DNA from 4 places in the Mesorhizobium sp. RCAM 06353 genome. Region 3 is predicted to be linked to each of the others. Evidence: predicted binding sites of a transcription regulator. Region 3 holds the regulator's gene; each other region holds the start of a gene.
The links. The regulator LexA, encoded in region 3, represses DNA repair genes until DNA is damaged. The targets are predictions, from matches to a motif close to TGTTCNNNNTGTGTTCNG.
Positions count from the first base shown of each region.

Region 1 (7,394 bases), 260 kb from region 3:
TCAGGTCGTTGATGACATTGGCGTTCGGGTCGATCTCGTGCAGCGGTACGCCGCGATCGACCGCCTCGCGCACCAGCCGGTAATTGTTGGCGATGCCGCCGACGAAATGCTCGCCGAGGATCTCCTGGACGTCCGCCTGCTTGATACCGTTGTCGAACATCTTCTGCTCGAAACGGTTGACGATGACGTTCGGCTTCACTTCCTTGCCGGCGGTCTCATAGACCGCCTGGATCAGCCTCTGCGTGTGGCGCAGGCATGGCACCGTCATCTCGGCGACGATATAGAGCTTGTTGGAACCGAGCAGCACGGTCTCCGTCCAGGGAAACCAGGTGCGCGGCATGTCGATGACGACATTGTCGAAATAGGCCGAGACGAGGTCCAGCATGCGCACCACGACATCGGTCTTGAACGAACGCATCTCCGAGGGATGCGTCGGTGCCGCCAGCACGCAAAGGCCGCTGGCATGCTTGGACAGCATCACGTCGAGCAGTTGCCGGTCGAGGCGTTCGGGCTGGTTCTCGATCTCGGTGATGTCGAAACGCGGCTCGAGGTCGAGATATTCGGCACAGGCGCCCTGCTGGAAATTGAGGTCGACCACGCAGGTCGAGGCGCCGCGCGTCACCGAGTGATGCAGCTGGAAGGCGGTCTGCAGCGCCAGTGTCGTGGTGCCGACGCCGCCGGCGGCCGGCATGAAGGTGTAGATCTGCGACTCGGTGTTTTCCTCACGCCCCGGCCCTTGCAGCGCCCGCACCACCGAGCGCACCAGATCGGCCGTGGTGATCGGCTTGACCAGGAAGTCCGCGACCTTGAGCTGCACCAGGATGCGCACGGCGGCGGCGTTGAACTCCTGGGTGACCACGACCACGGGCGCCTTGCCCTCCAGCCGGCGCATGATGCGCTGCAGCGACTCGACCTCCTCCAGCTTCGCCGCGTCCATGTCGACGATGATGGCGCCGAAATCGGTCTCCTGGATCTCGCCACGCAACTCCGTGACACTCTTCTCCACCGCCGAAAGCTGGATGATCTCGGAGGCGGCGAATGCGGTCCGCGTGTCCTGCACGAAGGTCCTGTCCGTCGATACGAGCAGGATCTTCTTGGTCTTGATGCCGTTAGCCATTTTTTGTCAGCCTGTGGGCTTGATCGCCCTTTGAGGTCAGTTACCCGCGGTCGCCTGAGATGCCTTCGAAGCGGCGGCCTGATCGGGCGTGACAGGTCCGGCGTCGCCGCGCTTGGCAGGTACGAGAAGCCTCGTATTCTGGACGCCGTATTTCCACGGATCGACCATCTGCATGACGGTGTTGGCGGCCTGCGCGTTGCCCGGGCCGGTCGTCACCCCTTCGCTGCGTGTGTAATCGTCGCTGGTGCAGCCGCCGGCCAGACCGGCAAGAAGCAAGGCGATGCTCGATTTCAGGACCAGTCGCATGGCTTCAGTCCTTCGGCAGGTCGAGGAAGTGCCCGACCGTGGTGGCGGGGGCGGTCCGTGCGGCGCTGCCATCGGCCATCGCCAGCGCGCGACCGGTGTCCGACGTCTTCACTTCCTCGGTGTTGTTGAGGAAATAGTCGACATTGCTGGCCGGCTGCGAACCATCGGTCGGTACCGCCATCTTCTTCGACGGATCGACCGGCTTGACCAGATAGGGCGTGACGAGGATGACCAGGTCGGTCTCGCGCCGCTGGTAGGATTTCGACGAGAACAGCGACCCAAGGACGGGCATCTTGCCCAGGCCGGGAATGCGCGACGTGGTGATGTCGTTTTGCGACTGCAGCAGCCCTGCGATCATGAAGCTCTGGCCGTTCTTCAGGTCGACCGAGGTCTTGGCGCGGCGCACGATGAAACCCGGCACCGAGATGTTGCCGATATTGTAGGACGCCGATGCGTCGATCGACGAGACTTCCGGCGCGATGTCGAGGCTGACCAGCCCGTCCTTGAGCACGGTCGGCGTGAAATCCAGGCTGACGCCGTATTTCTTGTAGGTAACAGAGATCTTGCCATTGTCCTCTGAAACCGGGATCGGGAATTCGCCGCCGGCGAGAAAGCTCGCCGTCTCGCCGGAGCGGGCGATCAGGTTGGGCTCGGCCAGCATGCGGGCCAGGCCGCGCTCCTCCAGCGCCTTGACGGCGACGTCGATCGAGAGGCCATTCGACAGCAGCCGGCCGATGATCTCGCCGGTTCCCGCCGCCGAGACGGTGCCTGGATCGATCGTGACATCGCGGCCGCCGAAGCCGTAAGCGAAATTGGCGCTGTATTTTGCACCCAGATCCTGCCCTGCCTGCCGGTTGATCTCGACGAAGCGGACATTGAGCTGCACCTGCTGCGACGACGAGATGTTGACCGAGTTGATCACCTCCTCGTTGCCGGAAAAGCGGGTCGCGATCTTGTTTGCTTTCTCGGCGGCGACCGCGTCATCCGCCTCACCCGACAGCACCACGCGGCCATTGGCCGAACCGACCTTGATCTTGGCGTCCGGCACGCTGGCGCGGATGGTGCTGGCCAGTTGATCCGTGTCGAGCGTCACCTCGATATCCACCGTGCCGACAAGCTGCTTTTTCTCGTCGAACAGCGCAATGCCGGTGGTGCCGAGATTGTTGCCGAGCACATAGAAGGATTTGTCGGTCAGTGGATTGACGTTGGCGATCTCCGGATCGCCGATGACGATCTGGTAGAAGGCGGCACTCGTGATGATCGTCTTGGGCTTGCCCTTGGCGACCTTGATCGACGCATTCTTGGTCGACGAGACATAGACGATGTCATTGTCCGCCTTGGCCGCCCCGGGCAGAGCGAGCATGCCGCTCGCAACCAGTGCAACCGCCATCGCCAGGGTGCGCACAAAGCGCGACCGGCCCGTCATTCGATATAGGGTACGCATCAACATTGCCCTGTCCCGTCCGGTCCCCACCGGCCTTTACTTCTGGTTCTGGTCCCGCGCGGGAACCTGATATTCCTCGGCCTTCGTGCCGCGCGTCACGATGACCGTCTTGAATTTCGGCTTCTCCGGCTCCTTGGTCATCGCATCGAACAGCGAGCCGGCCGCTGCCTGAGCCTTGGCCGCCACCGATCCGCCGAAGGAAGAGATGGTGGTGACGCCGTTCTGGCCGTCGCCGCCTTCGCTGGCGGAACGCAGCGACAGCGACAGCGTGCCGACGGTGCGGGCAAGCGCCACTTTCTGCGCGCCCTCGGTCGTCACCTCGATGGTCACGGAATTGGTCACCTGCGGCGTCGTCTGGCGCTCGTCGGCGCCCTGGCCGACACTCAGCACCTTGGCATCGGCGACGACGATCTCGGAAGTGATGGTCGAACCGGCGGCGCCTTGCGCGTTCTTGGCGACTTCCTGGATTTCGCCGGCATCGCGCGTCAGCACGACATCGACGCGGTCGCCCGGCGTCACGAAGCCGCCGACACCGGCGATCTCGTCAGTGCGGATGGTGACCGCCCGCATTCCGGGCGTCATCATGTTGGAGAGCGTCGCGCGGCCGTTCGGACCCGACAGCTTGGTGAGCAGCACCGGTTCGTTGACCTCGATCGGCGACAGCACGACGCGGCTGCCTTCGCCAAGCAACCCATCGATGGTGGGAAATGCCCCTTGCGGCAGCGAATCCTGCGGCCACGGGATTTCGCTCAGCTTGGCGCGGTCGAGTTCCATGCCGTAGCGCAACGGCGCGTTCGCCACCACGATGGTCTTGAACTCGACCCTGGGCGGTGCCGGAGCGGCGATCGACGCCGTCTTCTCCTCGGCATCGGGCCTGGCCTGGCTCTTGACCCAGAAATCCGCGGCAAAGATCGAGATCGCGCCGAAAACCGCGGCGATGCCGATCATCGTTATGGCCTTGCCCCTCACGCCGAAACCCCTGATGCCCGCAGTTTCTTATTATGTTGGGCTCACGCTAGGCCGCATTGTTAAAGAATCAGGAATCTTGTGCGGTGGCATTCGACCTATTTCCGCCCGCTTGGTTATCGAATGGTTTTAGGATAAGACGGGTCAAATCCCCGAACGTAACAGGAACCTCCGTCGCTTGACGCCGCAAAGCGTGGCAGTATCGACGGGTGATTCGCAGCATCGGACCCGATGGCAGGCATGGACGACAACAACGATCTCTTCGGCAATATGGACAAGCAGCCACAGCCGGTTCGCACACCCGCGCGCCCGGCGGATCCGCTGGTGCAGGCGGCGGCCAAGCGTCCGGCCGCGACCAAGGATGGCAGCGAGGGCTATAGTGCCGCCGACATCGAGGTGCTCGAAGGCCTGGAGCCGGTGCGCCGCCGGCCGGGCATGTATATTGGCGGCACCGACGACAAGGCGATGCACCATCTGTTCGCCGAGGTCATCGACAATTCGATGGACGAGGCGGTCGCCGGCCATGCCACCTTCATCGATGTCGAGCTGTCGGCCGACGGCTATCTGGCCGTCACCGACAATGGCCGCGGCATTCCGGTCGACCCGCATCCGAAATTCAAGAAGCCGGCGCTCGAAGTGATCATGACGACGCTGCATTCGGGCGGCAAGTTCGACTCCAAGGTCTATGAGACCTCGGGCGGCCTGCATGGCGTCGGCGTGTCCGTCGTCAACGCGCTGTCGGATCATCTCGAGGTCGAGGTCGCACGTGGCCGCCAGCTCTATCGCCAGCGCTTTTCGCGCGGCGTCCCGGTTACCGGCCTGGAGCACCTCGGCGAGGTCCATAACCGGCGCGGAACAAAAATCCGCTTCCATCCCGACGAGCAGATTTTCGGCAAGGGCGCGGCCTTCGAACCGGCGCGGCTCTACCGTATGACGCGTTCGAAAGCCTATCTGTTCGGCGGCGTCGAGATCCGCTGGACCTGCGATCCCTCGCTGATCAAGGAAAAGGACCAGACGCCGGCCAAGGCGGAATTCCATTTTCCCGGCGGCCTGAAGGATTATCTCAAGGCATCGCTCGGCGACGACTTCCAGGTGACGCGCGAAATCTTCGCCGGAAAGAGCGAAAAACAAGGCGGCCATGGCTCGCTCGAATGGGCGGTGACCTGGTTCGGCGGCGACGGCTTCATCAATTCCTACTGCAACACCATCCCGACCGGTGAAGGCGGCACGCACGAAGCCGGTTTCCGCAATGTGCTGACGCGCGGGCTTCGCGCCTATGCCGATCTTGTCGGCAACAAGCGCGCCTCGATCGTCACCTCGGAAGACGTCATGATCTCGGCGGCGGGCATGCTGTCTGTGTTCATCCGCGAGCCGGAATTCGTCGGCCAGACCAAGGACAGGCTGGCGACGATCGAGGCCATTCGCATTGTCGAGACCGCGATTCGCGATCCGTTCGACCATTGGCTGGCCGACAATCCGCAGGAAGCCTCAAAGCTGCTCGAATGGGTAATCGCGCGCGCCGACGAGCGCGTGCGCCGGCGCCAGGAAAAGGAAGTGTCGCGCAAGAGCGCGGTGCGCAAATTGCGCCTGCCGGGCAAGCTCGCCGACTGCACACAAAATGCCGCTGCCGGCGCCGAACTGTTCATCGTCGAAGGGGATTCGGCCGGCGGCTCGGCCAAGCAGGCGCGCGACCGCGCCAGCCAGGCCGTGTTGCCGCTGCGCGGCAAGATCCTCAACGTCGCCAGCGCCGGCAATGACAAGCTGGCCGCCAACCAGCAGATATCGGATCTGATCCAGGCACTCGGCTGCGGCACGCGGTCAAAGTACCGCGACGAGGATTTGCGCTACGACCGCGTGATCATCATGACCGACGCCGACGTCGACGGCGCCCACATCGCCTCGCTGCTGATCACCTTCTTCTACCAGGAAATGCCGGCGCTGGTGCGTGGCGGCCATCTCTATCTGGCGGTGCCGCCGCTTTACTCGATCCGGCAAGGCGGCAAGGTCGCCTACGCCCGCGACGATGCGCACAAGGACGAGCTTTTGCGCACCGAGTTCACCGGGCGCGGCAAGGTCGAGCTTGGCCGTTTCAAGGGCCTGGGCGAAATGATGGCCGCGCAGCTCAAGGAAACCACCATGGATCCGAGGAAGCGCACGCTGCTCAGGGTCGATGTGAACGAAATCGATTCAGCCACCAAGGACAGGGTCGATGAGCTGATGGGCACCAAGCCGGAAGCTCGCTTCCGCTTTATCCAGGAACGCGCCGAATTCGCAGCGACGGAAGTGCTGGATATCTAGCCGCCGGCCAGCTTAGCTTGCGCCTCTGATACGGAGACGAGCATGTGACCTGGGCGCGGCTGAAAACCTATTTCGAGACGAGTTTGGCCGGGCTGACACAGCCGACGCGCTCGGACTGGATTTTCGCCCTACGCACCGTTTCAGCCGGCCTGATCGCGCTGCTGGCGGCCTACGCCCTGAAGCTCGACCACCCGCAATGGGCGATGATGACGGTGTTCATCGTCGCCCAGCCCGTCGCCGGCATGGTGCTGGCGAAGGGCTTCTACCGGTTGCTCGGCACGCTGGCCGGCGGCATCGCGGCGATCGGCATCACCACCGTGTTCGGCACCAATCCATGGGTTCTGGTGACCGTGCTTGCCGTCTGGATCGGCATTTGCACCTTCGTCTCGTCACTGCTGCGCAATCCCGAAGCCTATGGTGCGGCGCTTGCCGGCTACACCGCGATGATCATCGGCCTGCCGGCCTTCGGACAACCACACCTCGTCGTCGACCTCGCGGTCGCGCGCTGTGCGGAGATCGTGCTCGGCATTGTCTGCGCCGGCCTGACCAGCCGGTTGATCCTGCCAAAACTGGCCAGCGACGCCATCATCTCGCGGCTGAGACGCTGCATTCTCGATCTCGCCACCTATGCCGGCGGTGCGTTCTCCGGCGGCGATCCCGCAACGCTCTCCGGCCTGCATCGAAAGCTGGTCGCCGACACCCAGACGCTTGGCGAGATGCGCGCCTATGCCAGACTTGAGGCACCGAGTTTCGCGCCACGCGCCCATCCGGTCCGGCGCACCATCGGACAGCTGCTCTCGGCGCTGTCGGCGGCTCGCGCGCTGCATTCGCACGCCGCCCCGAAAAACGCAGCACTCATCCCAGTGCGATCGGAATTGCATAGCCTTGTCAGTGAACTGGCGGCGAAGCCGGGCGCGTTGGACGACACCGCCCCCTGGGTGACACGGCTCGACGCAATCTCGGCCAAAGCCCGGCAAATTCCCGATGCCTCGGTCGACCAGGGCGACGACAGGGTCGGCACCATTACCCGTCTCACCATCGCCGCCGATTTCGCCGAGGCCTTCAAGCAGGTGCTGCGTGGTCTCGACGCCTTGCGCGCTCCCGTCACGCGCCCGGTTCGTGGCAGCAGGCAGCCTGCTCTGGTGGTTCACCGCGACTACCCCGGCGCATCGCGCAATGCTGTGCGCGCTGCCCTTGCCACCTTGCTGGTCGCGGCCTTCTGGCTGACGACGAAATGGTCCGAGGCGGCGGGCACGGTCATTC
Region 1 is NZ_CM185031.1:4,498,178-4,505,571, reverse strand. Features, by position in the region: gene AC56QX_RS21685 (CpaE/TadZ family protein) at 1-1,117, opposite strand, end outside; gene AC56QX_RS21680 (hypothetical protein) at 1,154-1,423, opposite strand; gene AC56QX_RS21675 (type II and III secretion system protein family protein) at 1,428-2,873, opposite strand; gene cpaB (Flp pilus assembly protein CpaB) at 2,904-3,836, opposite strand; gene parE (DNA topoisomerase IV subunit B) at 4,074-6,131, shown strand; gene AC56QX_RS21660 (FUSC family protein) at 6,176-7,394, shown strand, end outside.
Region 1: parE (DNA topoisomerase IV subunit B) is a predicted target of LexA. The motif match lies at 3,986-4,003, and genes of this name have one in related genera.

Region 2 (7,394 bases), 110 kb from region 3:
CGTCGGCGATTTCATAGAAGACGCCGTCGACCTTGACGCGCTGGAACCCCTTCTTCTGCAGCTCCAGCAGTTCCTTGCGGTACTCGCCCTTGCGGCCGCGCACGATCGGCGCCAGCAGGAACAGGCGGGTGCCTTCCTCCACCGCCAGCACACGGTCGACCATCTGGCTGACCGTCTGGCTCTCGATCGGCAGGCCGGTGGCCGGCGAATAGGGGATGCCGACACGCGCGAACAGCAGGCGCATGTAGTCGTAAATCTCGGTGACGGTGCCGACCGTCGAGCGCGGGTTCTTCGAGGTGGTCTTCTGCTCGATGGAGATGGCAGGCGACAGGCCGTCGATCTGGTCGACATCCGGCTTCTGCATCATTTCGAGGAATTGCCGGGCGTAAGCCGACAAGCTCTCGACATAGCGGCGCTGGCCTTCGGCGTAGATAGTGTCGAAGGCGAGCGACGATTTGCCGGAGCCCGACAGGCCGGTCATGACGATCAGGCTGTCACGCGGCAGGTCGAGATCGACGTTCTTCAGATTGTGTTCGCGCGCCCCGCGAATGGAAAGGAATTTATGGTCGGCCATCGCCGGTCGCCGCCTCAGATCTGGAATTCGTGGGATTGGCGGGTTTTCCCGACCATCCCCTATGTAGGTATTATTGCCGCCACGTCGAGAGACGCCACAATTCTCGACGAAAGTCGTTTAACCGTCTTTCGCGCGAAGGGGCAAGCGGAAAGAACAAAGGCCGAACACGCTCCTGACAAAGCTGTGCAAAAACTGACCTGGACGTAACCTCCCGGCGATCACAATTTTCGGTAACCGGCTATTGATGGTTGACGTGGCCGGCTCACAGGAGCAGTCTCCAAAAGTCAAGTGAAGCCGGCCGTCCTTCGATGGCCTCGCCGCCCCAAGGCGGCCTGCGAGACGCCGCAGGCACTAGCGATCTGTGCTTCACGACGACAATGTCGCAACGGACACAGGAGCGGAGCATGACGCCACCGGATAGTCCCCAAGGGCTCCACATCTCGTTGGAGCCGCGGCAGGCATAAGTGCCAGGGTTTAGCGTTTGCGCCACCCGACAAACCGTGACTTGCCGTATCCCTCAACAATTAGAGACTGCTAGTCGGATCGTCGGCTGACGCCGCGTAGCATCCGAAATCAAACGCCGGCAGTACACTCCCGGCAAAATATGGATTTAAGATCCAGAAAAGCCCCGTCCGTTTGCCCAAGGGCACGGCGGGGCTGTTTTTTGGAAAATGGCTGAGCTGTCCGCGGCGGCGGCAGCTTACTTCCGTGGCTTGAATCCGCCCGTGGCGATATCGACCGCGATGCTGCCGGAAATCCTGACATCGGTATCGCCAATCTTGAACGTGCCGTTGCCGTTGCTGGGGAATGCGTCGTCGGGCTCCGGCACGGGGGCGGGCTTGGCAATGCGATAATCGCCGCTCACGCCGGGCAGGGCGCCTTTCTGTGCCTGCACCGAACTGTCGTCGGCGAGTGCCATGTTGCTCAAAAGGCTGGCGATGGCGAGCACCGCAGCGGCGATGATGCGACGCGATGTCCTGGGCGAATGAGTGTCGGTGATCCCGGGATTATAGTGACGTGCCGCCAGCGCGGCCAGACCGGCATCGTCAAATCTTCGACAGCAGGCAGGATTCCGATCCGACGCTGGCTTCATGCCGCCTTTTTGCGCGTGTCGAAGACGTGGTCGACAATGCCCCATGCCTGCGCCTCGCGGGCGGTCATGAAATGATCGCGGTCGAGCGTGCGCTCGACCTCTTCATAGGTTCGGCCGCAATGCTGCGCGTAGAGTTCGGCCATATGGCGTTTGGTCTTGCCGATCCGCTCGGCATGGCGCTGGATATCGGAGGCCTGGCCCTGGAAGCCGCCAAGCGGCTGATGCAGCAGGATGGTGGCGTTCGGCAGCGCGATGCGGCGCCCCGCTGTGCCGGCCATCAGCAGGAACGATCCCATCGAGGCGGCAAAGCCCATGCACACGGTCGATACCGGGCAGCTGATATACTGCATCGTGTCGTAGATGGCGAAACCGCTGGTCACCACGCCGCCGGGCGAGTTGATGTAGAGCGAGATCTCCTTGTCGGGATTGTCCGACTCCAGCGACAAGAGTTGCGCGCAGACCAGCGCCGAGACGTCGTCGTTGATCTCGCCGTTGATGAAGACGATGCGCTCGCGCAGCAGCCGCGAAAATATGTCGAAGGCGCGTTCGCCGCGGCTCGATTGCTCGATCACCATCGGCACCAGACTGGCAATACCGCTCATTTTTCGTCTCCGATTTCCGTATTTATGCCGCGCGCAGCAGAAGGCGCGGTGTGTTGGCGGCGGTGGGCTTTCCGGCCCCACGCAATCCCAGCGAAAGCCGGCAGCCGGTGCCCGCCATGGCGACTGCGGGCATCGCTTTCCCAGCAAAACCGGCATGGACGATGCGCAGATGCGTGCCGCCGGAAACGGTGCGGGCGAGTGTGAAGGTGACGATACTGTCGAGCGGATCCTGCCGCGCCACACCGGCCGGCTGCTCCCGCCAGGAATAGCGCAGCAGGCGCTCCGGCTCGGCGTCGAGGATTTCGCACTCGATCGGAGCCTCCGGTCCCGCGAAGGCAAAACGGCTGCCGGTCTGCGGTTTGATGTCGTTCGGCATCATCCAGGCGGCGAGCAGTTCCGGTACGGTCAGCGCCCGCCACACTTTTTCCGGCGGTTCGGCAAGGTCGTATTCGAACTCGAGCGCGTCAGGGGTGGCTTCGCCCTGGGTCATGGCGTTCATTGATCCCAAATCTTTCATTGATCCATGTCCTTCAAAACCGTCTTCAGCCTTTCAATGCGCTCCGGCCAGAAGGTCCGGTAGCGCTCGATCCAGGAGAGCAAGGGGGCAAGCCCTTGCGGATCGGCGCGGTAATAGGCGTTGCGGCCGGCCCGCCGCTCGACCACGAGGCCGGCGCCGCGCAACACCGCCAGATGCTGCGACACGGCCGGCTGCGATACCGTCAGGCCATTGCGCAGTTCCGACACGCTCATCTCAGCTGTGGCGAGACGCTCGAAGACGGCGCGACGCGTCGGGTCGGCCAGGGCGCGGAAAATCTCGGCTTCGATCATGGCAAAAGCATAAGTCGATACTTATCGATTTGGCAAGCGCTGTTTTGAAACCCATATATCTCGCTCGGGTATTGCTGCCATTCCTTGACAATCAGCGGCAGTGCATATAGGAACGAAAAGGGAACAAAAACGTTGTGGGAAAAGCCAGCCTTGGCAAGCGGCTGACGCCGGTAGCCTGTAAGGTGCTGCGACAAAATTTTGTTTTCGGATGAGCGCGGAGAAAAATCATGGCGGGTAGCGTCAACAAGGTCATTCTGGTCGGCAATCTCGGCGCGGACCCTGAGATCCGTCGCCTGAACTCGGGCGAGCCGGTCGTCAACATCCGCATCGCCACGTCGGAAAGCTGGCGCGACAAGAATTCGGGCGAGCGCAAGGAAAAGACCGAGTGGCACAATGTCGTCATCTTCAATGAGGGCATCGCCAAGGTGGCCGAGCAGTATCTGAAGAAGGGCATGAAGGTCTATGTCGAGGGCCAGCTGCAGACGCGCAAATGGCAGGACCAGACCGGTGCCGACAAGTACACGACGGAAGTCGTGCTACAGAAATTCCGCGGCGAGCTGCAGATGCTCGACGCGCGCGGCCAGGGTGAGGGCGGCCAGGTCGGCAGCTATTCCGGCGGCGGCAGCAGCCGCGGTTCCGATTTCGGTCAGTCCAGCCCGACCGAAAGCTTCAACCGTGGCGGCGGCGCTCCCAGGGGCGGCGGCGGTGGCGGCGGTTCGTCGCGCGAACTGGACGACGAAATCCCGTTTTGATCGAAAGCAATACCAGGCGGCTGATGTCGCGCGATCGATACACGCCCCGAGAGTCCCGCATGGACTTTCGGGGTTTTGCATTGTCGAATTGAAGGCTGATTAGCGATCAAGGAATACGGGAAGGACTGCTACGGTGAAAGCACGGGTAAAATGGGTCGAGGAACGCACCTTCGTTGGCGAGTCCGGAAGTGGTCATAAGGTCGTGCTGGGAACCGCAGTGGGGCCTGAAGGCAAGACACCGGGGCCAAGTCCGATGGAACTGGTGCTGATTGGCACTGGCGGTTGCTCGGCCTATGATGTCGTGCATATCCTGGAAAAAGGCCGCGAGGCGGTCGAGGACTGCGTGGTCGAACTCGATGCCGACCGGGCCGAGACCGAGCCAAAGGTCTTCACGCGCATCCACATGCATTTCATCGTCAGGGGTAGGGCGCTCTCGTCCGACAAGGTGAAGCGGGCGATCGACCTGTCGATCGAAAAATACTGCTCTGCTTCCGCCATGATGGCCAAGACGGCCACGATCACACACGATTTCGAGGTCATCGATACGACGACGAAGTAGGGCAGCAGGAACTGCCGTTCACCCGGCCATCAATGCCTTGATGCCATCCGCCACGAACTGCACCGCCAGTGCGGCCAGGATGACGCCGAGCAGGCGGGTCAGGATCGAGCGGCCGGTCTGGCCGAGGATGCGGTCGATGCGTTCCGACAGCACGAACACCAGATAGGTGATGGCGAGGCAGACGAAGATGATGCCGACGAGTGCGGCCTGCGCGGCAAAACCCTGAAACGAGCCGGAAAGCAGCACCGTCGCCGAAATCGCGCCGGGGCCGGCGATCAGCGGGATCGCCAGCGGGAAAGCGGCGATGTTGTGGATCATGTCCTTGGTGATGGCGACGTCGCCGATCTTCTCCTTGCGGTCCTGCCGGCGCTCGAAGACCATCTCGAAGGCGATGAAGAACAGCAGAAACCCGCCGGCGACGCGGAAGGCCGGCAGCGTGATGCCGAACACCGACAGGATCGAGGCACCGGCCACCGCGAACAGCGCCATCACCAGGAAGCCGATGATCGAAGCGCGCACCGAAACCTGCTGGCGCTCTTCGCGGTTCATGCCGCGTGTCACGGCGAGGAACAACGGCGCCAGGCCGGGCGGATCGATGGTCACGAGTATGGTGACGAAGGCATTGAACAGGCTGTCGAAACTCGGCATCGCTGACCCCTCCCGCCGGGCCGAGCCCGCGCCCCGATATTGGTAGAGCAAAGCCCGGTCGGTGGGAACTGTCGGGACTGCGAAACTACAGCTCTCGACAGGGTCAGCCGGTAGTGCTGCAATAAGCCTCGAGACGATAGCCGTCCGGGTCAACGACGAAGGCGGCGTAATAGGTCTCGCCGTAGTCGGCGCGCAGGCCCGGCGCGCCATTGTCGCTGCCGCCTTCGCGCAGGGCATCGGCATGGAAGGCGTCGACGCTGTCTCGTGTCGGCGCGGCAAAGCAGAAATGCAGGCCGGATTTCTCGTCCGCCGGCACCGGCCGCGCTGCCTCGTTGACCCACAGCGCGACGCTCTGCGCGCCGTAACCCAGTGAGCCTGGTGACTGGCTGAGACAAGTATAGCCGAGCGGCTGCAACGCGGCGTCATAGAAACGCTTCGAGGCGTTGGCGTCGCGGACGCCGACCGATATATGATCGAACATGATTTTCTCCATTGTTACAATGAGTTGCTGCGTCAGGCTGCCGTCACGCGCTGCGCCAGGAATTCGACTTCGAGCCGCCATGTCCCGCCATTGTCGTGCGAGCGCTCGCCGAGCCAGCGGAAGGAATTTTCGGTGATCCGCGAAAAACTCCAACGCACCGAGGAGCCGGTGCCGTCTGCACCGACCTGCACGATCGTGTCGCCCTCGGCGCGGCCGAGTTGGCGGCTAAAGTACTGGTTGCGTGGATCGCTCCAGAAAATGTGCCAGGCGTCCGCGCCGGGATCATAGACCCGCAGCGTCGTGCCGTAGAAGGTCCATTTGCCGAGGGAACGCTGGGAACCGGTGTTCCGCCCGGGCAGGATCCACACGTCCTGGATGGCGCGGCCTTCCAGCACCCAGCCGAAATGCACCTCGCCACGCCCGGTCAGCACGGTGCCATCCTCGAGATGGCGGGAGGCGTCAAACGTCCAGGCGCCGACGAAGCGGCCGTAAAGGTTCAGTTTTTCGGCAAGCCCGCCGATTGGTCCGGGACTGTGCAGGGCTTCGGCAAAGGGATCGAACATGGCTGCGGTCTCTTTCTGTCAGGAGATCGGGAGGAGTAGGCACTGACGGGGTTCTGGGCTTGGGAAAAATTGCTATATTTCGGCCATGACAGCGACGACCCGCACTCTCGCATCCGGACCCGGCTGGCACGTGGCGGATGTGATCTGCACAGCCGGCGTCGGCGACCGGCCGTTCGAGGAATCCCATCAGGATTTCTGCGTCGCCGCAGTGACAAGCGGCACGTTCCGTTATCGCACGCAGCAAGGCACGGCGATGCTGGCGCCGGGCGCGCTCCTGCTTGGCAATTCCGGCACCTGCTATGAATGCGGGCACGAGCATGGCAGCGGCGACCGCTGCCTCTCGTTCCATTTCGGACCGGCTTACATGGAGCTGATCGTCGCCGGCGTGCCGGGCGCCAGGACGCTCACCTTCGAGGCGCCGCGCCTGCCGCCGTTACCAGCCCTGGCGCCGTTGCTGGCCGAGGCGGAAGCCGCGCGCGAGATGGCCGACAAGGGTTCCTTCGAAGAACTTTCCCTGCGCATTGCTGCCGCCGCCGTGGCTACGGTTTGCGGCGCCACCCCTGTAAGGCACGCGCCAAGCCGCCGCGATCAGAGAAGGGTGTCGGAAGCCGTGCGGCGGATCGAACTGGATGCTGAGGGGCCGGTTTCGCTATCGGCACTGGCGGATGAGACGGCGACCAGTCCCTATCATTTCCTGCGCATTTTCCGGCAGGTCGCCGGCATGACGCCCTACCAGTTCCTGCTCAAGACCCGCTTGCACCGAGCAGCGGTGCGGCTGCGTTTGTCGGACGATGCGATCTCGACGATCGCCTTCGACGCCGGCTTCAACGATCTGTCGACCTTCAACCGCCGGTTTCGACGCGTCATGGGCGAGACGCCGGGTGACTATCGCGCTCGCCGATCAAGTGGTCCCGGCATGCGCGCGCCTCGGCCGAGGCAGGTTCAATCGGAGGTCGGTCCGCACCAGCCAGGCAGATAGTCCGCGTCCTTGCCCTTGGCGAGCGTCAACGCCTCTTTCATCGCCTTGTCGAAGTTCTTCGCCACCGCATCGCGGTCGATGCGCCGGCGCAGAAAATCTGCCCAGATGAATTCGCTGAACGGCGTCGTGTCCTTGGCAAAGCCACCTTGCCGGCGCAGTTCGCCCGCCATGCTCCGGTAGGGATCATCGATCAGCTCGCCGATTGTCTTCGGAATTGCCGAGTAATCGCGGCGCCGGCCGTTCTCATCGAACGGGTGCATCCAGCCTCTGTTATCGAGCACGAACAGAAACGCGTCCTTGTCGAGTGAGGACAGG
Region 2 is NZ_CM185031.1:4,653,132-4,660,525, forward strand. Features, by position in the region: gene uvrA (excinuclease ABC subunit UvrA) at 1-574, opposite strand, end outside; gene AC56QX_RS22345 (hypothetical protein) at 1,275-1,667, opposite strand; gene AC56QX_RS22350 (ATP-dependent Clp protease proteolytic subunit) at 1,664-2,269, opposite strand; gene AC56QX_RS22355 (SRPBCC family protein) at 2,292-2,768, opposite strand; gene AC56QX_RS22360 (ArsR/SmtB family transcription factor) at 2,783-3,097, opposite strand; gene AC56QX_RS22365 (single-stranded DNA-binding protein) at 3,325-3,849, shown strand; gene AC56QX_RS22370 (OsmC family protein) at 3,983-4,408, shown strand; gene AC56QX_RS22375 (MarC family protein) at 4,427-5,056, opposite strand; gene AC56QX_RS22380 (VOC family protein) at 5,160-5,537, opposite strand; gene AC56QX_RS22385 (hypothetical protein) at 5,570-6,100, opposite strand; gene AC56QX_RS22390 (helix-turn-helix transcriptional regulator) at 6,186-7,079, shown strand; gene AC56QX_RS22395 (ParB-like protein) at 7,043-7,394, opposite strand, start outside.
Region 2: AC56QX_RS22365 (single-stranded DNA-binding protein) is a predicted target of LexA. The motif match lies at 3,206-3,223, and genes of this name have one in related genera.

Region 3 (7,394 bases):
CGATTGTCCTTCGCGCATAGGCGCGCCCAGATGAACACGTCAGGTGAAATCGGCTGGCCGATCATGGGCAGTCGGCCAGACCCTGTCAAACATTATATATAATTTACGCCATGGAAGGCTTTCATATATAATCGTTGGCGTGGCAGTCCAAGGATGAGACAAGATGCTGGACGAAGGACTCTCGAAGACGGAAGCGGCCTACAGGCTGCTGCGTCGCGATATCCTCACGACCCGTCTGCGGCCTGGCGCGCCGCTCAAGCTCAGCGCGCTGCGCAACAGCTATGGCATTGGCTGGACACCGTTGCGTGAAGCGCTGTCGCGACTGGAGGCGGAGCGCCTGGTGACTTCCATCAGCAATCGTGGCTTTGCCGTCGCCCCGGTTTCGCGCATCGAATTGGAAGACCTGTCGCGCGCCAGGTGTGTCGTCGAACTGCCACTGCTCCAGCAATCGATCGAGAAAGGTGGCCACGATTGGGAAAACGCCGTCGTCGCCGCGCATTACCGGTTGTCGCGTTGCAAGACTGCGGTCGACGATCCATCCGACGCAGTGGTCGACGAATGGGATGAAAAGCACGAGGCTTTCCACGCAGCCCTGCTCAGCGCGGCAGCATCGCCCTGGCTGCTGACTTTCCATTCCACGATCGCGGATCAGTTGCGTCGCCATCACCGTTTTCTCGTCCTGGCGCCAACGCTGCGGGCAGCCGCCGGCCTGCAGCATGGTTATGAGGAAGCCGTGGAAGCGTTGCGCCAGGCGGTCGCAATCGAACACCACACCGCGCTCATGGAAGCGGCGCTCGATCGCGACGTCGAGCGGGCAAAGGCACTGATGACGGCGCATATCGGCTACACGCTGCATGTCTATGTTCACAGCGAAGACAGCGGCACCAACACCTCCACCGCACGCGCCGGCAGCCTGAAATCGGTTTCCGGATGACGCTTGCGCGGCGTCCAGATCCCCGCGGCCTGTGTCCGCCCCGGAGCCAGTGATTGTTGGCGTTTTGATTTCGTTTCGTTCCGCCGGAAATGGCTCTATAAGCCATACAAATCCACCTCGCGAACGCCTTTGAAACGCCTGGTGCCAAAGCGCATCCAGGGGTAGGCCACAGGCTATTAACCAAAACGATTTCAATGCGCACGCCAGCGGCGGAGGTGGTCGATTGCCGTACGCAGCCAGGGGCAAAAAATTTCAGACATCTTAACAAATTCACTAAACTTTAAACGGTTGCAGAACACAACTGGAACAGATAGTGTTTGTTCTGGGTTTGTTTTTCGATTCTGGTTCAGACCTTTTGTTCAAGCCTTGGGGGCTGCCATGCTGACGCGTAAGCAACATGAACTCTTGATGTTCATTCATGAACGGCTGAAGGAAAGCGGCATTCCGCCCTCCTTCGACGAGATGAAGGAAGCGCTCGATCTCGCCTCCAAGTCAGGGATCCATCGCCTGATCACGGCGCTGGAGGAACGCGGTTTCATCCGCCGGCTGCCCAACCGTGCACGCGCGCTGGAAGTGCTGCGGCTGCCGGATTCGATAGCGCCCGGCCTCAACGCGGCAAAGAAATTCTCGCCAAGCGTCATCCAGGGCAGCCTCGGTCAGGGCGGCCTTGGCCGTCAGATCAAGCCGGCATCGTCGCGTTTGCCCGCGGCCGGCAATGACGACGATGTGGTTTCCGCCGTGTCGATCCCGGTGATGGGGCGTATCGCCGCCGGTGTGCCGATCGATGCCATCCAGCATCAGACGCATTCTATCTCGGTGCCGCCGGACATGATCATGGGTGGTGAGCACTATGCGCTGGAGGTCAAGGGCGACTCGATGATCGAGGCCGGCATCTTCGATGGCGATACCGTCATCATCCGCAACGCCGATACCGCCCAGCCTGGCGAGATCATCGTGGCGCTCGTGGATGAAGAGGAAGCGACGCTGAAGCGGTTTCGCCGCAAGGGTGCCTCGATCGCGCTTGAAGCCGCCAATCCGGCCTACGAGACGCGTATTTTCGGCCCCGACAGGGTCAAGGTACAAGGCAAGCTCGTCGGGCTGATCCGGCGCTACTGAGCAGGAGCGGCCGGCTTTTCGGGTTTGCGCCAGGGCAACAGCCCTCTCGCCTCACGTGAATATTTGCGCTGCGCATGCCAGGGCCGATACGGGCCATCCACCGCGAAGCTGACGATTGGCGGACCGGTCGCTGATTGGCGGTCGAAGAAGACAGCAGCACTGCCCTTGCGTGCGAGCTGCCGTTTGGTGACGACGAGAACAAGCGGATTGTGACAGGCGTCATAGCCCGTCGCGTCATTGACGACGATCAGGTCTGCGAAACCGCAGGCCTTCCATGTGTCCTTGCGATCTTCGACATACGCGATGATCGCGCCGGACGGGTGCCGGGCGAGACAGACGCCGTCCGTGCAATAGAACGGTGCTCCCGGCGGCAGGTTGACCGCATCGGCAATGTCGAATTGTCCCTCCGCCTTGTTGAACATCTCCGGCACGACGATGGTTTCGGAAGTCAGCGCGCGTTTCCAATTGTCGACGGTGAACTCGTTCGGGCGAGCCCGGCTGACCGCGAGTTCGCCGCCACCGATCGGCAGCGCGACCAGCCGCGCATCTTCCGAGATCAGCACATCCGGCGTGCGTGTAGCCGACACCGTCAACAGGCCGGCAAGCGCGAATGGCAGCGCTGCGAGCCGCAGCCAGGTCGTCGCCATCGTCGCGATAACCAGGGCGACGGTCACCAGCAGGACGGATTGCTGCGAGATCAGCCCGACCGCATCGACTGGAGAGCGTTCCGAAATCCACGCCGATATGGCGATCATCGCCGTCAGACCCTTGCCCATCAGGTAAAGGGATGGTGCATCCAATCCGAACGGCATCAGCAACGCGCTGGCAACGGCCAGGAACATCACGACCGACACGATCGGCATAACGGCTAGGTTGGCGAACAGGCTGAGCGGCGACACCCGCTGGAAATGCCAGATGGCAAACAGCGCCGTGGCGCAGCCGGCGATGATGGAGGTCATGGCCAATCCGCCCGTCGCCAGCAGAAATTTTCGCGTGAGAAAGCTCGGCAGGGATCGCTTTGGCGGTGGCGGTCTTGTCTTTCCCGCATGGTGATCCGCCCAACCGGCATAGGCGCCAACCAATGCCGCGGTCGCGGCGAACGACATCTGGAAGCTCGGGCCGACCACTTCGTGCGGCGACACCACGATGACGGCGATCGCCGAGATCGCCAGATTGCGCATGGTCAGCGCCGCGCGATCGAACAGGACGGCAATCAGCATCACCGCCAGCATGATGAAGCTGCGCTCGGCGGCAACGACGACGCCGGAAATGACGAGATAGGCGGCGATCGAGACCAGTGCTGCGGCAGCAGCGTATTTCTTCACCGGCCGCCGCGCGGAAAAATCCGGAAACAGCGCGAAGGCGCCGCGCAGCAGACCCATAATGGTGCCGGCGACAAGCGCCATATGCAGCCCGGAAATCGAGATGATGTGATAGATGCCGGTGCGCCGCATCGCTTCGTTGATGTCGTCGGGAATGCCCGCGCGGACACCAACGATCAGCGCTGCCGCGATCTCGCCTTCAGCACCGCCGACCGTGGCCCTGATATGGTCGGCGATCGCTTCGCGGGCGTTTTCAATCCCGGAGAAAAGCCGGGACGAGAGCGGCATCTCGCCGTCGTCGGCGGAGACAAGCTTGGGATTGCCGAGAAAGAAGCCGCTGCCGCCGATGCCGGCGAAATAGCTGTCGAAGGAGAAATCATAGCTGTCCGGCCGCACCGGACCAGTCGGCGGCAACAGTTTGGCGTAGCCGGTGACCAGGGAGCCGGCAGTCATTTCCGCCGGAATACTGCGTGCCGAAAGCCGGACCCTTTCCGGCGCATAGCGCAGTCTGGGCCGTGCGGTCGACGTCACGTCTATGGTCAGCCGAATGCGGCCGGTCTCCATCTGCTCCCGTGAGACCACGCGGCCGGTCAGTTCAGTCGATATTTCCGAACCCAGCATCTGGGTACCCGCCCGCCATGTCTCGACCTTCGCGGCAAGCAGGCCAAGCGCGCACAACAAGGCCGCCATGAAGCCCAGATGGGTTTTCGGCCAGGAACGCGAAACAAGCGCGCAGATCGCCATCAGCACGACGACCGCGACAGGTTTTGCAAAATCAGGCTCCACTGCCAGCGAATAATAGCCGATCGCTCCAGCGGCCAGACAGACCGGCACCAGCAGGAAGGCGATGCCCCGATCAAATTCCAGCTCCGCCGCGATAGCCACGCTGTGGCGCAGACGAGGCAGGGAAACCTGGCCGAGTTGCCGTCGGAGACGCGCAATCCTGCCCGAGGCAACGGATGGAACTGGAACTGGTATATCTGCCTGCAGCGGATGGCTGCCGGGCGCAGACACGAGAGGCGATGGGGGCAGCGAGGCTGGCGGCGGGATCGCAAACAGAGACCGTTCGCTGACGCCAACACCAGCGTCCTCGCCCCGATCCGCGCCCCGGTCTCGTCCAGCCATCGGGTCTGCCCCTTGCACCCCTGACGCCCTATGCTACATGAACGCGCAACGCGCGAAAGTCCGCGCAGCCGCACCCCGCTTCAGATGGTTTCCGAGAGCTCCATGTCCGACAAGGTCGTCACCCGTTTTGCCCCCTCGCCCACCGGCTACCTGCACATCGGCGGCGCGCGAACGGCGCTGTTCAACTGGCTGTACGCAAAGCACACCGGCGGCACGATGGTGCTGCGCATCGAGGATACCGACCGCGAACGCTTCAACGAGGCGGCTACCCAGGCCATTCTGGACGGGCTGACCTGGCTTGGGCTTTCCTGGGACGGTGAGGCGATATCGCAGTTCGAGCGTGCGCCGCGCCACCGCGAGGTCGCCGAGGAACTCGTGCGCCTGGGCAAAGCCTATTATAGCTACGAGACACCTGCCGAGTTGGAGGCCATGCGCGAGGCGGCCCGGGCCAAGGGATTGCCACCGCGCTACAACGGCCAGTGGCGCGATCGCGACCCATCCGAGGCACCTGCCGGTGTCAAGGGCGCCATCCGCATCAAGGCGCCGACCGAGGGCGAGACGATCGTCCACGACCGCGTCCAGGGCGAGGTGCGCTTCCCCAACAAGGATCTCGACGACTTCATCATCCTGCGTTCGGACGGCAACCCAACCTACATGCATGCCGTCGTCGTCGATGACCACGACATGGGTGTCACGCACATCATCCGTGGCGACGACCACCTGACCAATGCCGCCCGCCAGACCGTGATCTACAACGCCATGGGCTGGAATGTGCCGTCGATGTCGCACATCCCGCTGATCCATGGCGCCGACGGCGCCAAACTGTCGAAGCGCCACGGCGCGCTCGGCGTCGAGGCCTATCGCGCCATGGGCTACCTGCCGGAAGCGCTGCTCAACTATCTGGCGCGTCTCGGCTGGAGCCACGGCGATGACGAGATCATGTCGATCAAGGACATGGTCTCCTGGTTCGATATTGGCGACGTCAACAAGGGCGCGGCCCGCTTCGACTTCGCCAAGCTGGAGGCGATCAACGGCGCGCATATGCGCCGCATGGCCGATGCCGAACTGTTCGATATCTTCATCGCCACCTTGCCCTATCTCGAGGGTGGCCCGGCAATGGCCGCGCGTCTCGACGACAGGAACAAGGCGCAGTTGCTGGCGGCCCTCCCGGGCCTGAAGGAGCGCGCCAAGACGCTGGTCGAGCTCGTCGATGGCGCCGCCTTCCTGTTTGCCACACGGCCGCTGCCGATGGACGACAAGGCGGCACTCCTGCTCAATGACGATGCCCGCAAGATCCTGCGTGGCGCTCACAAAGCTTTGTACGCGCTTACAAGTGACTGGACGGCTGCCGCGGCAGAAGCCGCGATCCGCGAGTATGCGCTGTCTGGTGGCCACAAGCTTGGCGCCGTTGCCCAGCCTTTGCGGGCCGCGCTGACCGGCAAAAGCACCTCGCCGGGCGTGTTCGACGTGCTTGCCGTGCTTGGGCGCGAAGAGAGCCTGGCGCGCATAGCGGATCAAATCGATTAGGAGCAAACTGGCCCAAGAAGATTGGCATTGAAAGGCGCGTTTCGCAGTGCAACATTAGGCTCTGGCCCAATCTGGCACGCACCTCCTAGAATGCGGTGGCGAATACACGCATTGCGGTGATTTCGACGTGTCGCTCTCTGCAGAATTTGCCTTTGCCGGCATGAGGAAACAAGAAGGAGTTTGCAATGACCGAAGCTGCGAAAAAACTGGATGTGGGCGGCGCGAACCAAGAGGCTACGGCAACGCTCGAATTCGCCGGCAAGACCCATGAATTCAAGGTGCGAAGCGGCTCGGTGGGACCCGATGTCATCGACATCGCATCGCTCTACAGCACGACCGGCGCCTTCACCTACGACCCCGGCTTCACCTCGACCGCAAGCTGCGAGTCCGAAATCACCTTCATCGACGGCGATGCCGGTATTCTTCTCCACCGCGGCTATCCGATCGACCAGCTGGCCGAACACGGCGACTTCCTCGAAGTCTGCTATCTCCTGCTCTACGGCGAACTGCCGACCAAGGCGCAGAAGGACGATTTCGATTACCGCGTGACGCGCCACACAATGGTGCACGAGCAGATGTCGCGCTTCTTCACCGGCTTCCGCCGCGATGCGCACCCGATGGCGGTGATGTGCGGCGTGGTCGGCGCGCTGTCGGCCTTCTATCACGACTCCACCGACATTTCCGACCCGTACCAGCGCATGGTCGCCTCCATGCGGCTGATCGCCAAGATGCCGACGATCGCGGCCATGGCCTACAAGTACCACATCGGCCAGCCCTTCATTTACCCGAAGAACGATCTCGGTTTCGCGGCAAACTTCCTGCATATGTGCTTTGCCGTGCCGTGCGAGGAGTACAAGATCAACCCGGTGCTGGCGCGCGCCATGGAGCGCATCTTCATCCTGCACGCCGATCATGAGCAGAATGCCTCGACCTCGACGGTTCGTCTCGCCGGCTCGTCGGGCGCCAACCCGTTCGCCTGCATCGCCGCCGGAATCGCTTGCCTGTGGGGCCCGGCCCATGGCGGTGCCAATGAAGCCGCGCTCAACATGCTGGGCGAGATCGGCCATGTCGATCACATCCCGGAATTCATCGCCCGCGCCAAGGACAAGAACGATCCGTTCCGGCTGATGGGCTTTGGCCACCGCGTCTACAAGAACTACGATCCTCGCGCGAAAATCATGCAGAAGACGGCGCACGAGGTTCTGGGTGAGCTCGGCATCAAGGACGATCCGTTGCTCGACATCGCGATGGAGCTGGAAAAGATCGCGCTGACCGATCCCTATTTCATCGAGAAGAAGCTGTACCCGAATGTCGACTTCTACTCGGGCATCACGCTGAAGGCGCTCGGCTTCCCCACCACCATGTTCACC
Region 3 is NZ_CM185031.1:4,761,068-4,768,461, reverse strand. Features, by position in the region: gene AC56QX_RS22950 (GntR family transcriptional regulator) at 164-934, shown strand; gene lexA (transcriptional repressor LexA) at 1,313-2,050, shown strand; gene AC56QX_RS22940 (ComEC/Rec2 family competence protein) at 2,044-4,497, opposite strand; gene gltX (glutamate--tRNA ligase) at 4,600-6,024, shown strand; gene gltA (citrate synthase) at 6,210-7,394, shown strand, end outside.

Region 4 (7,394 bases), 1.2 Mb from region 3:
ACGTACAAATCGAGGTCCAGCAGACATTTCGCCAGGGCGTCGGCAATCGTGTCATCGTAACATCCGGAACTTGTCACATAGCCGATGAAAGCGCGCCGGCAGTTGGAAAGCACGTCATCGGCCAGCTCTATCGCCGGACCCTTCAATCCGTCTATCCCGCCCACTTCGCCGAGGTAGTAGGCGCCGAGAAGCCGCTCACCCGATTTTTCAGATCGCAGTAGGTCGACGAGAAACTCCAGATCGCATCCTCGTCTCCATCTCTCGATGAGCTCTTCCCCGAGTCTGTAGTTCAATTCAGCATCGTCGTTGCCGCCATTCACCTCTTGCATCTCGTGTTTCACTTTTTGCATCAGGATGGCGGTCGGTTCGTTCGATGTGTCTCTCTCCATTTTGTTGGTTACCTCGTTTATTCGGCAGCCAGTTGCTTCGCCAGATCCTTTAACATCGGGCGTTGCCCCTGGACAATCTTGACCTCGGCCTCGGGCAGGCTGAACCAGCTGGCCCTGTCGACCTCCGGAAACTCTTTCATCGACCCGGACCGCGGTGGCCATTCCGTCGTAAAGGTGTTGCTCTTGATCGTGGCGACGTCGATCTCGGCCCGTGCCTCGATGGACCAGGCGATGACGATCTTGCCGCCCGGCTGTTTGTAATCGCCGAGGCGTGCGAAAGGGCCGTCGACCGTGATGCCGAGTTCTTCCCCGGTCTCACGTTGTGCGGCCGCCAGTTCGTCCTCGTCCTCGCCGACGAGGCCTTTCGGGATCGACCAGGCGCCATCGTCCTTCTTCGCCCAGAACGGGCCGCCGGGATGAACCAGAAGCACCCTGAGCTCGCCATCGCTTCGACGATAAATCAGCAGGCCCGCACTGCGTTTTGCCATGATTGCATGTCCGTTTGCGGTAGTGGTGCGAGTCGGCCGATTCTGCAGGGATCATGGGCGCCGAACTTGCACCGGGAAATTGCGACGCTATGTCAGATGCATCCGGATTGCACCTCACCCGCGAGTTCGGCAATCTGTTAGCGTCGTTTCTGGGGCGAGTCGAAAATCAGTTGGGGCATCGGGAATGCAACTCGGTCTGATCGGCTACTACAGCGATTTCGTGGTCTATCCCTTAGTGATCGCCCTCCTGGGCGTGGCCGGGCTGATCGAGGCCGGGGAAGAGAGCGCGCCGGAATGGATCGGCACGATGCTGATCTGTCTCGTTCTGTGGACGTTGATCGAATACGTCCTGCACCGCTTCGTCCTGCATCACGTTCCCTACATCAGGGATCTGCACGACCGTCATCATGTCGAGGAGCGCAGTCCGGTCGGCACACCGACCTGGCTCAGTCTCGGCGTGCATGCGCTGATCGCACTGCCCGTCTGGCTGATCTCGGATTTCGCGACCGCCAGCGCGGTCGGCTGCGGGCTGATGCTGGGCTATCTCTGGTACATCAGTGTCCACCACATGATCCACCACTGGCATCCCGCCCATCCCAGCTATCTCTACACGCTCAAGCGCCGCCACGCGGTGCACCACCATCTCGACGACAATGCCAATTTCGGCGTGACGTCGCTGTTGTGGGATCGGGTTTTCGGCACGGCGCGGCTTTGAGGCTCAGGCAGTAGGGCAGTAGGGCAGTCGTTTCAGCGCCGCTTGCCGCGGCCGGCGGGGGACTTCGCTCCGCGAGGCCCGCTCTGCACTGGCGTGTTGTGCTGGTTTTCTTCGGACAGTTTGCGCCAGCGGGCAAGACGCTCGGGATCGAGCGTCCCGGCCTTGATGGCAGCCTGCACCGCGCAGCCCGGTTCGTGCACATGGGTGCAGTCGCGGAATTTGCACAGCGGTGCCAGCTCGGTGATCTCGGCAAACAGCGTGTCGATGCCGTAGCCGACGTCGCTGACCTGCAGCGTGCGCATGCCCGGCGTGTCGATCACCCAGCCGCCGCCGGCAATGGCATGCAGCGACCGCGCCGTGGTGGTGTGGCGTCCCTTGGCGTCGTGTTCGCGAATGGCGCCGGTCTGCTGCGGCGATTGCTGCGCCGATCCGGCCAGTGTGTTGACCAGCGTCGATTTGCCGACACCCGAAGAACCGATCAGCGCCACCGTCTGCCCCGCGCCACACCAGGCGGCGAGTGCGGTCGCGGCATCCGCTATGCGTGGGTTCAGCGTCACCACGGCCAATCCGCGCTGCAGTGCGGCGGCTTGGCTTTGGTAGGTCTCGGCGTCTTCTGCCGTGTCGGCCTTGGTCAGCAGGATCACCGGTGTCGTTCCGGCCTCGTTGGCCAGCGCCAGATAGCGCTCGAGCCGGGCGATGTTGAAGTCGGCATTGCAGGAGGTGACGATGAACAGCCTGTCGACATTGGCCGCGGCCAGCTGCGGCACCCGGCCGCCCTGGGTGCGGCGCTCCAGCACCGTCTTGCGGGTCAGGCGACGCTTCACAAGCTGATCATGCGGCTCGACCAGCACCCAGTCGCCGACGGCATAGTCGCCGGTGTTGGCCTGCGGCGGCAATGTCAGGTCGGTTTGTCCCGTCTGGGACAGGCCGCTCAGCCGGTCACGATGGACCATGGCGATGCGGGTCGGGATGAGGCTTGCCTCGCTCGGCTCAAGCTGATCGGCGAAGAAATCCGACCAGCCAAGGCTGGCAAGCGAGATTGAGGGGTTCGTCACGGCTTGAACCAAGGGTACGGCGTCGCAGACATCGGACAAGTATCCCTGGCAAACTGAGGTGAGGCGCGCGATAGCCTCTCGGGACGGGCGATCTGCCCGAGCCGCTGTATGGGCGGCATAGCGGGATTTGGCAAGCATTCAAGGTGGCGAACGCCTTCGACCGTTGGAAGATGGAGCGGTTTGGAAGCCAGCGCCCGCCGGGCGCTTCGTCTGTAGCGTGGCGGTTTCGCGCGCTTAGCCTGTTTGTCGTGATCTCATTGAACAGACTGGATGAGCCACAGGAGAGCCAGAAGGTTGGTGAGCGATGTACCGGCCGGGCCGAAGGTTTTCATACGATCATCGATCGTGGTGCCTATGACAGCTTCCCCAGCCTGCACAAGGATCATTGTCCAGGCGATGGCTTCAAGCCATTCCGTCGAACCCGTAAAAAATGGCACGGCACTTGCCACCACCAAAGCCGCGCTGCGTGCGCAGGCGTACAATGCCACCGTCCGGGCGCTGCCGGTTCCATTCATCACGGCGGCCACGGAGAAACCGAGGCTGACAATTGCGCTGAGAGCTGTGACCAACGCGCAAACGATAAAGGGTGCGAACATCGGATTCCATGGCCTGTGGCGACTACACCTTACTTGAATAGCCAGTGTGCGGAGATCAAGATTTCTCACGGGCTGCCGCCCCTCGGTTACCATGCTGGCGCGGTCATATTCAGGAGACCAATGGCGCCAGGCGCGCTCACAGCTCCTTTTCCGCCAATTCCCTGAATTCGTCGGGCACGGAGCGCGCCGCTTCCAGCGCCACCGTGCCGTAGCCGACCGCCTGTTTGCCGAAGCGTTCGCGGATCTTATCGATGGCGCGGTCGGCGCCGAAGCGGGCGAGGCCTTTTTGGCTGCCGGGGCGGCGCTTCTCGTCGGCGAGGCCGAGCGGCAGGTCGAGTTGCAGCTCGGCGCTCTCCTCCAGATGCGAAACGGAGATCGCCAGCAGCGAGATCGTCTTTTCGCGCGGATGGTCGGCGAGTACGCCGCGCACCAGGTCCTGCGCGATTTCGGCCAGCATGGTGGTCGCAGAGATCGGCTGGTCCAGCGTGATCGAGCGGGTGACGGCGCTGAGATCGGCAAAGCGCACCCGCACCGTCACCGTGCGGCCGGGCCGCGCCTTGGCGCGCAGACGGCTGGCGACACGGTCGGCCAGATGTAGCAGCGTCGGCACGATCACTTGCGCCACGGCGGGCTTTTGGCCTAGCGCCGATTGTGCTCCGGCCGAGTGTGCGCGGCGCTTGGTCTCCAGTTTCCTCGGGTCGCGGTTCCACGACAGGGCGGCGAGCTTTTCGCCGGCGGCGGGACCAAGCAGCCTGGTCAGCGCGCCGCTATGCGTCCTCGCCAGCTCGCCGATGGTCTCGACGCCGATCTCGGCCAGCCGCGCTTTGGTTGCCGGGCCGACGCCCCACATCAGCCCGACCGGCAAATCGTGCAGGAAGGCAAGCTCGGTTCCGGGATCGACGACCACCAGCCCGTCTGGCTTGGCGACCTGCGAGGCGATCTTCGCCAGATGCTTGGTGCGCGCCACGCCGATCGAGATCGGCAGGCCGAGCTCGGCCCGCACGCGGCGGCGGATCGCCGTGGCGATCTCTTGCGGGGAGCCGAACAGATGCGTGCAGCCGGCGACATCGGCGAAGGCCTCGTCGATGGAAATGCGCTCGACCACCGGCGTGAAATCATCGAGCACCTTGATCGCTGCATCGCCCAGCCGCTGGTAGTGGCTGAAATTGCCGCCGACGAAGATCAGCTGCGGGCAAAGCTCGCGCGCCTTGCGCCCCGGCATGCCGCCACGCACGCCAAAGGCGCGTGCTTCATAGGAGGCGGCGAGCACCACGCCGCCGCCGACGGCGATCGGCTTGCCGCGCAGCGACGGGTCGAGCAACTGCTCGACCGAGGCGTAGAAGGCATCGAGATCGGCATGCAGGATGGTGGCTGTCGTTTCCATCCCGACCGCTCATCCGCAGTTGCTGATAGATGCGAACAGATAGAGAACAAAAGGTGATTGTTGTCAAGGGAAACCGTTTACTCATACCCCCGTCCGTGAGCCGAGGCATGGAAATTTCCCTTCTCCCCTTGTGGGAGAAGGTGTCGCCGAAGGCGACGGATGAGGGTGTTCCAGGGAACGCCAAGGTCTCACTCCGCTGGAACACTCCTAGTCCGTCTCGGCGCTGCGCGCCGATCCACCTTCCCCCACAAGGGGGGAAGGGAAGGCCGCGCTACCGCCTAAACAATATGTTCCGCCCGCAGCGCCGCCTTCATCCGTTCCAGTGCCGGCTCGCCGCCGGCCGCCAGTTCGTCGGCGATGCGGGCGAGCTTGTCATCCGCCTTGCGGTGGTTGCTGCCCCAGGCGCCGAGCGTGGCCAGCACCGGCAAGAGGTCGATGCCGGCCTCGGTCAGCCGGTAGATCGCCTTCAGCCCGTGGGTCGGGTCGTCGCTGCGGGTGAGGATGCCTTCGTCCTGCAGCGTCTGCAGGCGCTCGGCCAGCGTGCGCGAGGAGATGCCTTCGTCGGACTGCAGGAATTCGCGAAAGTGCTTTTTCCCGGCGAAGATCAGGTCGCGGATGATGAGCAGCGTCCAGCGGTCGCCGAGCAGTTCCAGCGACAGGTTGATCGGGCAGCCGGATCTTTCGCGCGTCGACATCTCTATGGTTCCATTTTTAAATCACTTTACTATTGACATCATTGGCTGCATCCGTCAAATGGTTCCAAAAGTAAATCGTTTTCCGGCATGACGGCTGGGTTTCTCGGAGGAGGACGACATGAACCAGCAAGCGATCGAGAACGATGCCGCCATCACGCCGCGAACCATCGTGGTTGTCGGCGCCACCAACGAGGTCGGCGCGGAAGTCGCTTCCGTGCTGGCAGGGCAGGGTCACGCGGTGCGCGGCGTGGCGCGCAGCCTGGGCGTTGTGCTCGACAATGCCGATGCGTTGAAGGCTGCCTTCTCCGGCGCCGACAGCGCCTATGTGATGATCCCGTTCGACGTCGCCGCGCCGGATCTCCATCGGTTCGAGGAAGAGGTCGGCGAGCGGCTGGCAACGGCGATCGCGCATTCAGGCGTGCGCCGCGTCGTGCTGCTCAGCGGCCTCAACGCCCATCTCAGGATGGGAACTTCGCTCGGTGCCGCGTTGATGGAGGAACGGCTGGAAGTGCTCGGGCTCGATGAGCTGGTATTCCTGCGCGCCTCGTTCTTCATGGAGAACTTTGCCAAAGGCATGGGCTTTGTCCAGCAAGCCGCTTCCGGCGTCTTCGCCACGCCGTTCCGCGGCGATCTGCCGATGCCGCTGATTGCCGCCGGCGATGTCGGGCAGCGTGCCGCCGCTTTGCTGGGCGCTGCCCGGTTCCCCACCGAGCGGGTCATCGAACTGCATGGCGGCGGCTACTACACGTTCGAACGGGCCACTGCGATCCTTGGCAAGGCGATCGGCAGGCAAGTGGCCTATCATGCCGCATCCCCCGCCGATGCCCGCGCCAGCATGGTCGCCAATGGCCTGTCGGAGAGCTTCGCCGATGCGCTGGGCGAAACGGCGGCGAGCTTCAACAAGGGCGAGCGCTGGGCGCTGGAGGCGCCATCAGCGCGCAACGCCACGCCGACCAGTTTCGAGAACTGGGCGCAAGCCTTCGCCCGCTCGCAAAGCGCGGCATAAGCCTTTCCGCATAGAATCCGAAAACGAGGCGAACCCCATGAAAAAGCTCATTCTTCAGATGCAGATGTCGATCGACGGCTTTGTCGGTGCCAATGCGGATCTGCCGTGGCAGCTCTGGGAATGGGGCGACGACATCAGCTGGGACGAGGAGTTGAAACAGGATTTCAACACCGTCTTCGCCGGCATCGATACCATTCTGCTCAGCCGCAAGATGGCCGAAGAGGGCTATCTCACCCATTGGAGCAAGGCGGCGCAGAAGTTTCCACGCGATCCGTTCTACGCCTTCGCCCAGCGCATCGTGGAGGCACAGAAAGTGGTGCTGAGCGACAAGCTCAAGGCCTCGCGCTGGGAGCGCACGAAGGTGGTGAGCGGCGACCTGCCGCGCGAGGTCGCCGCGCTGAAGGCAGGTGAGGGTGCTGGTATTGCCGTGTTTGGCGGCGCCGGCTTTGCCTCGGCGCTGATCGCGGCCGGGGTGGTCGACGAGTTCCAGCTGTTCATCAACCCAGCGGTGCTGGGCGCTGGCCGCCGCATCTTCGACCAGGGTGGTTTTGCCAAGCTGCTTCTGCTCGGCTCGAAGGCCTATGCCTGCGGCATGGTGGTCAACCGCTACGCGCCGGCGGGGTAATTGCAGATGGCGCCAAAAAACCTGTTTGGGCTGAATCCTTTGCTCTCGCCTGTTCGTCTTCTAGGTGCGGTTGCCGGTGTGGCCGCCGAAGCAATCCCAGACGGAGAGACAAGACGATGATCCTGGTGACGGGCGCAACGGGCCTGAACGGCAAGGTGATCGTGCGCGAGTTCGCGCGGCAGAAGCATGAGGTGAGGGCGCTGGTTCGCGATGCGGACCGGGCATCGATGGCAGGGCTCGGCGGCCTTGCCGGCGTCGAACTGGTCGAGGGCGACATGCGCCGGGCGCAAACGCTTGGCGCCGCGCTCGACGGTATCGACCGCGTGCTGATGATTTCGACCGCCGCTGAAGACATGACGGAAACGCAATGCCGTTTCATCGATGCCTGCAAGCAGGCCGGCATCGCGCATGTGGTGAAGTTTTCCGGTGCCGAATCCAACA
Region 4 is NZ_CM185031.1:3,599,881-3,607,274, forward strand. Features, by position in the region: gene AC56QX_RS17365 (hypothetical protein) at 1-389, opposite strand, end outside; gene AC56QX_RS17370 (NUDIX hydrolase) at 407-877, opposite strand; gene AC56QX_RS17375 (sterol desaturase family protein) at 1,062-1,592, shown strand; gene rsgA (ribosome small subunit-dependent GTPase A) at 1,625-2,659, opposite strand; gene AC56QX_RS17385 (hypothetical protein) at 2,902-3,243, opposite strand; gene dinB (DNA polymerase IV) at 3,380-4,627, opposite strand; gene AC56QX_RS17395 (winged helix-turn-helix transcriptional regulator) at 4,906-5,322, opposite strand; gene AC56QX_RS17400 (NmrA family NAD(P)-binding protein) at 5,441-6,328, shown strand; gene AC56QX_RS17405 (dihydrofolate reductase family protein) at 6,366-6,953, shown strand; gene AC56QX_RS17410 (SDR family oxidoreductase) at 7,070-7,394, shown strand, end outside.
Region 4: dinB (DNA polymerase IV) is a predicted target of LexA. The motif match lies at 4,659-4,676, and genes of this name have one in related genera.